DNA from 2 places in the Micromonospora sp. NPDC023966 genome. Region 2 is predicted to be linked to the other one. Evidence: riboswitches for the same ligand, from Rfam matches in the RefSeq annotation. Region 2 holds a riboswitch; the other holds the start of a gene.
What was found. A riboswitch is a leader RNA that binds a small molecule or an ion and turns the genes downstream of it on or off. The one in region 2 is predicted to bind cyclic di-AMP.
Positions count from the first base shown of each region.

Region 1: it holds a riboswitch for cyclic di-AMP, as region 2 does, so the genes downstream of both, AB0F68_RS21985 (hypothetical protein) here and AB0F68_RS01530 (NlpC/P60 family protein) in region 2, are expected to answer to the same signal.

Region 1 is NZ_JBEZZJ010000017.1:91,466-95,650, reverse strand. Features, by position in the region: gene AB0F68_RS21995 (AAA family ATPase) at 1-842, shown strand, start outside; gene AB0F68_RS21990 (cation diffusion facilitator family transporter) at 933-1,847, shown strand; cyclic di-AMP (ydaO/yuaA leader) riboswitch at 1,991-2,121, shown strand; gene AB0F68_RS21985 (hypothetical protein) at 2,126-3,193, shown strand; gene AB0F68_RS21980 (hypothetical protein) at 3,295-3,807, shown strand; gene AB0F68_RS21975 (SRPBCC family protein) at 3,809-4,185, opposite strand, start outside.
Region 2 is NZ_JBEZZJ010000001.1:326,024-330,208, reverse strand. Features, by position in the region: gene AB0F68_RS01540 (pyridoxamine 5'-phosphate oxidase family protein) at 1-319, opposite strand, end outside; gene dcd (dCTP deaminase) at 398-976, shown strand; gene AB0F68_RS01530 (NlpC/P60 family protein) at 1,037-2,017, opposite strand; cyclic di-AMP (ydaO/yuaA leader) riboswitch at 2,086-2,223, opposite strand; gene AB0F68_RS01525 (peptidoglycan recognition family protein) at 2,448-4,185, shown strand, end outside.

The DNA.
Region 1 (4,185 bases), on a different contig from region 2:
GCGCGTACCGGAGCCTGGACGCCGAGGGGCTGACCATCGCCGACGTGGCGCTGGCGGACGAGCTGGACGCGCTGCTCGGCCGGCCGGTGCAGCGGGCGAAGCCGAAGCGGGACCCGTTCCAGCTGGCCGGCGGCGTCCGCGAGTTGAGCACGCTCGCCGACCGGCAGCGCGCCGCCCGGGCCGCGGCCCGGGAGCGTCCGGAGGACTACCGCGACTACGCCCACGTGGTGGTCGACGAGTCGCAGGACGTCTCGCCGATGCAGTGGCGGATGATCGGCCGGCGCGGCCGGCTGGCCTCCTGGACGGTGGTGGGCGACCCGGCGCAGACGGCCTGGACCGGCGACCCGCAGGAGCTCGCCCGGGCCCGGGACCAGGCGCTGGGCCGGCGCCGCCGGTACCGCTACGAGCTGACCACCAACTACCGCAACTCGGCGGAGATCTTCGCGGTGGCGGCCGCGGAGATCCACCGCGTCCACCCGGATCTCGCGCTGCCCACCGCGGTCCGCTCCACCGGCGTGGCGCCGGTCGAGCTGACCGTGCCCGCCGTCGAACTGCCGGCCGCCACCGCGGCGGCGGCCCGCACGCTGCTGGCCGAGGTCGAGGGCACGGTGGGCGTGATCACGCCGGTGCCACGCCGCGACGAGGTGGCCGGCTGGCTGGGCGACCTCGGTGGCCGGCTCCAGGTGGTGACCAGCCTCCAGGCCAAGGGGATGGAGTACGACGGGGTGGTGCTGGTCGCACCGAGCGAGATCCGGGCCGATCCCGGGTCGGGCGTCCGCACCCTCTACGTGGCGCTCTCCCGGGCCACCCAGCGCCTGACCACGCTCGACCCGGTCGGCTGACGACGGCTCCAGCCGCGGCGTTCACTTGCACATATAGCGATGTGAGCATAGATTGAGCCCGGCCGGTGCGACGGACGAGAGGGTGTGGGCGTGGGCGCAGGTCATGACCACAGCGGCGCGGTGGTCAACGCCGCGCACCGCCACCGGGGTCGACTCTGGGGCGCCTTCGCGCTGCTCACCGCCCTGATGGTGGTCGAGGCGGTGGCCGCGTTCGCCACCGGCTCGCTGGCCCTGCTCTCCGACGCCGGCCACATGTTCACCGACGTCCTCGGCATCGGCATGGCCCTCGCCGCGATCACCGCCACCCGGCACGCGGACACCGACCCGCAGCGCACCTTCGGGCTCTACCGCCTCGAGGTGCTGGCCGCGCTGGCCAACGCGGTGCTGCTCGGCGCCGTGGCCGTCTACGTCCTGGTCGAGGCGGTACGCCGGTTCGGCGAGCCGCCGGAGGTGCTCGCCGGGCCGATGCTCGCCGTGGCGGTGCTCGGCCTGCTCGCCAACATCGCCGCGTTCGCGCTGCTGCGCCCCGGCGCGGAGGAGAGCATCAACCTGCGCGGGGCGTACCTGGAGGTGCTGGGCGACCTGCTCGGCTCGCTCGGGGTGATCGGCGCCGCCGTGGTCATCGCGGTCACCGACTGGTGGTGGGCCGACCCGCTGGTCGCCGTGGCGATCGGGCTGTTCATCCTGCCCCGCACCTGGCGGCTCGGCCGGGCCGCGGTCCGCATCCTGGTGCAGGCCGCCCCGGAACACCTCCAGGTGACCGCGGTGCACGACCGGCTGGCCGCGGTGCCCGGCGTCGCCGAGGTGCACGACCTGCACGTCTGGACGCTCACCTCGGGCATGGAGGTGGCCTCGGCGCACCTCACCATGGCCCCGGGCGCCGAGGTCGGCGAGGTGCTGGCCGCCGCCCGGGCCGCGCTGCACGAGGACTTCTCGATCGACCACGCCACGTTGCAGATCGAACCCGGAGCGTCGCCCGGGGCCTGCGGCGCGGTCGAGTGGTAATTAGGACAATCTTAAATTCAAGTGGCTATTGTACACTTATGCCGGTTTTGACCGGGGCACGTGCTCCCACCAGCGGAGCCGTCCCGGGCCAGCGCCGGTAGGCTCGGTCGCGGCCTCCGCCGGGCGGCGCCCACCGGCGCCTGCGGTGGCCGTCGCCTAATCGCCCGCAGGGCGAGCCGGGGAACCACGTTCGTGGGGTGCATCCGCGTCAGCGGTAGGGATCTTCCGTCCCGAACCCGTCAGCTAACCCGGTCGGCGGTTGACGGAAGGACACGTGAATGCCCCCAGTGGCACCTGTACGACGGACGGTCGCCCGGTTGGCGGCCCTGCTCGTCGCGACGCTCGCCCTCGGCGTCGTGACCGCGCCGGTCTCCCCCGCCTCGGCGGCTCCCCCGACCGGTCTGCTCGCCGCCGCACCCGGCGACGACGAGGGCGGCACGCCGGCGCTGCGCGCCCAACTCGACGCGGCCAGCAAGGGCTGGCTGGAGGCGCGGACCGCGCTGAACCGCTCGGTCACCCGGCAGCAGCAACTCACCGCCCAGCTCAAGACGGTCAACGCCGAGTTGACCGTCCGGGACGCCAAGGTCGGCGAGATCGCCGGGGTGGCGTACCGGGCCGGGCGGATGGGCACGGCCGCGGCGCTGCTCGACAGCAGCAGCCCGCAGGGCTTCATGGACCGCGCCGCGGCGCTGGAGCAGGTGGCCGCGCACGAGGACCGGGCCCTGCGCGACCTGATCGAGACCCGGGACGAGGCCACCCGCACCCAGGATGCGCTCACCGGCGAGATCCAGGAGCAGCGCAAGCAGGTCGCGGTGATGGCCAAGCGCAAGCAGCAGGCCGAGCGCGCCCTGGAGGTGGCGAACAAGCGGGCGTCAAGCAGCGGCGGCGGCAGCGTCCAGGGCACCTCGTCGGCGAACGCCAAGCCGGCCCCGCGCAACGCCGACGGCTCCTGGCCGCCGGAGTCGTGCAGCGTCAACGACCCGACGCCGGCCGACGGCTGCATCACCCCGCGTACGCTGCACGCGCTCCAGCAGGCCAAGGCGGCCGGCTTCACCCGGTACGTCTCCTGCCACCGGCCCAGCGGCTCGGGCGAGCACCCGAAGGGGCGGGCCTGCGACTTCGCCGCGCAGAAGGACGGCTTCGGCGGCGTGGCCACCGGCGGCGACAAGACCTACGGCAACAACCTGGCCGCCTACTTCATCCGCAACGCCGACGCGCTCGCCGTGCTCTACGTGATCTGGTACAAGCAGATCTGGCTGCCCAGCAGCGGCTGGAAGGCGTACAGCGGCGGCAACGGCGACCCGTCCAGCGACCACACCAACCACGTGCACCTGTCGGTGTACTGACCGCTCCGCCCCGGCGACACCCGGCCTACGCCCCACGGCGTACCCCGGGTGTCGCCGGGCGGCCCACGACGCGGCGCCCGCGGCGGCCGAGCATCGGGGGCATGAGTAGACGACTCTCCCCCGCCGGACGCAAGGCCCTGCTCACCCTGCACCTGGTCACCTCGCTGGGCTGGCTCGGCGCCGACCTGGTGCTGCTCAGCCTCGGCGTGGCCGGGCTGCGCGGGGCCGACCCCGACGTGGTCTATCCGGCGGCCGCGCTCCTGGTCACCTGGCTGTTCGCCCCGCTGAGCGTGGTGGTCTGGCTGTTCGGGCTGGCCAGTGCGCTGCTCACCCCGTGGGGACTGCTGCGCTGGCGCTGGGTGCTGGTGAAGTTCGCCGTCACCACGGTGGTGCTCACGCTCGTGCTGCTCCTGCTCACCCCGCGGGTCCGGCACCTCGGTGAGCTGGCCGGGGCGGCCGACGCCCATCTGCGCGTCGACCTGGTGGTCGCGCCGACCGTCTCCAGCACGCTGCTGCTCGTCGTCACGGTGCTGTCCACGTACAAGCCGTGGGGGCGGCTGCGGCCGGCCCGACCGGCGGCCCGGCGACCGGTGCCCGCCGGACGCGCCGGCTGAGTCAGGCCGCCGACCCCTCCAGGGTGGCGCCGAGCCGGCTGGCCAGCCCGAGGTGGGCCGCCCGGGCCTGCCGGAAGGCGTAGCCGAACAGCGGCGCCGGGGCGGAGAGGGTGATCTCCACGTCGATCCGCACCACCCCGTCGGGCTCGTCGCGCAGCCGGGTGTGGTTGCGCACCGTGGTGGCCGGCTGCTGCCGGGCCACGGTGACCACCTCGTCCTCGTTGGCGATCAGCACGTCGGCCTGGTAGGTGACCGGGAAGTGCAGCGGGCCGAGCGCGAGCCGGTCGGTGATCGCGTAACTGGCCAGCGCGCCCGGCCGGGGCGGCAGTTGCCGGACCCGGACGATCAGCGGATGCAGCTCGCCCTGCCGGCTCAGGT
Region 2 (4,185 bases):
CCACCCGCGCCACGGTCGCCGGATCGGTCACCGGGTGGGCCCGGCCGGCCACGTAGGCCTCGTCGTCGCTCTCCTCCGGCGGGAAGGAGTGCAGCGCGTAGCGGCCGTCGCGTTCGAGGTCGCGACGCTTGGGCGAGTCGATGACGAAGCACCAGAGTCCGTCGTCGGTGATGACCGGGGAGACCGGGTGCACTCGCGGGCCGCCGTCGGCGCGGACCGTGGCGAGGTAGCCGAAACCCGGCCCGTACTGCTGCAACAGGAGGCGGATCTCGTCGGCGAGTCGGGGCTCGTCGGCGGCGAATTCGGACCAGGAAGCCATGCGGACATTCTATCGAACAGGTGTACGAAGATGTAGTCCGACACGCAGGTCACCCGTACCGGTCGCTATGGTGTTCCGATGCTGCTCTCCGACCGCGACCTGGTCTCCGAGATCAAGGCGGGCACGCTCGCGCTGGAGCCCTTCGAGCCCACGCTGGTGCAACCGTCCAGCATCGACGTACGTCTGGACCGGCTGTTCCGGGTCTTCAACAACCATCTCTACACGCACATCGACCCGGCCGTGCAGCAGGACGACCTCACCTCGATGGTGGAGGTGCCCGAGGGCCAGCCGTTCGTGCTGCACCCCGGCGAGTTCGTGCTCGCGTCCACGCTCGAGGTGATCTCGCTGGGCGACCAGCTCGCCGGGCGCCTGGAGGGCAAGTCCAGCCTGGGCCGGCTCGGCCTGCTCACCCACTCCACGGCCGGTTTCATCGACCCGGGTTTCTCCGGTCACGTCACGCTGGAGCTGTCCAACGTGGCGAACCTGCCGATCACCCTCTGGCCGGGCATGAAGATCGGCCAGCTCTGCATCTTCCGGCTCTCCTCGCCGGCCGAGCACCCGTACGGCTCGGCGGTCTACGGGTCCCGCTACCAGGGGCAGCGCGGACCGACCCCGAGCCGGTCCTGGCAGAACTGGCGCACCTGGCCGACCCGCTGACGGAGCCGGACGCCGTGACGGCGCAGGGGCCCCCGCGACGCGGGAGCCCCTGCGGACCGGTCAGCCCGGGCGGCCGTAGCTGTTGATCTGGCCGTCGTCGACGCGTTTCATCGTGATCGGCTTGCCGGACTGGGAGGCGTGCACCACCCAGCCGTCACCGACGTACATGCCGACGTGGTGCAGGTCGCTGTAGTAGAAGACGAGGTCACCGGCGCGCAGCTCGCTCCGGCTCACCCGCCTGGTCACGTCGTGCTGCTGCCGGGCGTTGTGCGGCAGCGAGACGCCGGCCTTGGCCCAGGCCGCCATGGTGAGCCCGGAGCAGTCGTAGTGGTCGGGGCCGGCGGCGCCCCAGACATAGATCTTGCCAATCTGGGCGCAGGCGAACTTGACCGCGACGCCGGCCGGACCACCGGGGTAGCCGGCGGGACAGGGCGCGGGGCGCAGCGGACCGCCGCCGCCGTTGCCGTAGACCTTGAGACGGAGCTTCTGGAGCTTGACGATCTCGGCGTCGATCTGCTTCTTCTTCGCCGCGAGCTGGGCCTCGGTACGGGCCAGGTCGCTGATCATCTCGTCCAGCGGCCGCTTCTTGGCGGCCAACTGGTCGCGCAGCTCGGCGACGGTCCGCACCTGCTCCTGCTGGCGGTTCGCGAAGCGGTCGAGCAGTGCGAGGCCGTCCACCAGCTCGCTCGGCGACCGGCTGCCCAGCAGCGCGTTGACGGTGGAGAGGTTGTTGTCGCCCTTGTAGGCGTCGGCGGCGAGCCCGCCCACCTGACCGAGGGCGGCGTCCACCCGGGCCTGGAGCGGGGCGATCTGCTTGCCGAGCGCGGCGGCCTGCTTGCGCTTGACGGCGAGCTGCTCGCGGGTGGCGTTGACCTGTTCGATGATCGGTTCGAGCTTGTTCCAGTCCTGGTCGATCTGGCGCTCGATCTCGGTGACCGACGGTTCGGCATGGGCCGCCGTGGCGCCGCCGGTCAGGACGACGGCGGTGCCGGCCAGGGCGGCGAGGGCGGTGGTGAAGCGGGACCAGCGGGAACGCGGCACAGCCGTCGACCGGTCGACCGACCGGCTTGACGGTGGCCGCGGGGCATGGTGTGCCACCGGGCTTCCGTACTCCTTCTTCGTGCCCGCCTACCGAGTTAGCTGACGGGTTCGGGCGGGAAGGGAGCCGCCCTACCGCAGTGGCTGCGGATTCACCCCAGTTACCTGGGTCCCCGGCTCGCCCGAAGGCGACTCGGCGGTGTCGGACCGTCACCACCCGGGTTGGTCGGTGAAACAGTCGGCCGACGATTGACCAGAGTAGAGATGGCCGTTACCGATCCGCAACCCGAGACGCCGTGACACTCCGTATGTCGCCCCGATCGTGGATGAAGGTTTTCTTCATGCGAGATTACCTGCTGGAAAGGTATTGACCCGGAGGGTGGGTGGGGCGAGGGTGAGGACGCAGTGACCCCCATCCCTGTCTGGAGGTTCGATGCACCTCTCACCCCCGCCGTCGGGCAGACGGATGCTGCTGGCAGCCGCCGTCGCGGCGGCCACGGCCCTGGTGGCGACCGGCCCGGTGGCCGCCGAACCGCTCACCGCCCAACCCACCACCGACCGTCAGGAGCAGTACGCCGCCGCTGCGGCGGAGTACGGCGTGCCGCAGAGCGTCCTGCTCGGCGTGTCGTACCTGGAGTCGCGCTGGGACACCCACCCGGGCCAGCCGAGCACCAGCGGCGGCTACGGCCCGATGCACCTCACCGATGCCCAGCAGGTCCTCGCGACCCCGGCCAGCGGCCACGTGGACGAGAACGAGGACCCGCGGGGCGACGACTCGCGCCCGCTCACCCTCGACCCGGCCATCGCGGCCGCACCGGCGGATGACGTGCTGCCGCAGGCGTCCCTGCAGACGCTCGACGCCGCCGCGGCGCTCACCGGCCTCACCGAGGAGACGTTGCGGACCGACGCGGCCGCGAACATCCGGGGCGGGGCGGCGCTGCTTGCCTCGTACCAGAAGGAGCTGGGTGCGCCGGTCGGCGCCGGCAGCGACCCGGCGGCCTGGTACGGCGCGGTGGCCCGCTACTCCGGCGCGGACACCGAGGACGCGGCGGCGGCCTTCGCCGACGAGGTCTACGACCAGCTCGGCCTCGGCGCGGCCCGGACCACCGACGACGGCCAGCGGGTGACCCTGGCCGCCACCGCGGTGACGCCGGACCAGTCCGGGCTGCACAAGCTGGGGCTGCGCCGCGCCGAGCGGCCGGACGGCCTGGAGTGCCCGGTGCGGCTCGCCTGCGAGTGGATCCCCGCACCGTACGGGGAGTACTACATCCCTAAGACCCAGACCTGGGACTACGGCAACCACGACATCGGCAACCGGCCGGCACAGCAGAAGCTCGAGTACATCGTCATCCACGACACCGAGGGCTACTTCGGCCCCAGCGTGGGCCAGGTCCAGGACGTGACCTACCTGGGCTGGCACTACACGCTGCGCTCGGTGGACGGGTATATCGCCCAGCACATCAAGGCCAAGGACGTCGGCTGGCACGCCGGCAACTGGTACGTCAACGCCAAGTCCATCGGCATCGAGCACGAGGGCTTCGCCGGGCGCGGCACCTGGTACACCGAGGCGATGTACCGGGCCTCGGCCAAGCTGGTCCGCCACCTGGCGCTGAAGTTCCAGATCCCGCTGGACCGGCAGCACATCCTCGGCCACGACAACGTCCCCGGGACCACCGCCGGATTGGTCGATGACATGCACTGGGACCCGGGCCCGTACTGGGACTGGTCGCACTACTTCGATCTGCTGAAGGCGCCGCTCAAGTCCACCGGAACGCCGAACACCGGCCTGGTCACCATCGACCCGGACTACGCGGCGAACAAGCCGGCCTTCTACGGCTGCAACCAGCAGCCCCCGTTGCCACCGGGCCCGGTGCCCCCGGCTGAGCCCTGCCCGCTGCGCGGCTCGTCCTCGGTCATCCTGCGCACCGCGCCGAGCGCGACCGCCCCGCTGGTCAACGACCCTGGGCTGCGGCCGAACGGCACGCCGAACACCATGTACATCTCCGATCACGGCGCCCGCGCCTCCGCCGGCCAGACGTATGCGCTGGCGGACGTGCAGGGTGACTGGACGGCGATCTGGTACCTCGGCCAGAAGGCCTGGTTCTACAATCCGGCCTCGGCGCCCACGGCCAAGTGGGCGGCGGGCTTCGTGGTGACCCCCAAGCCCGGCA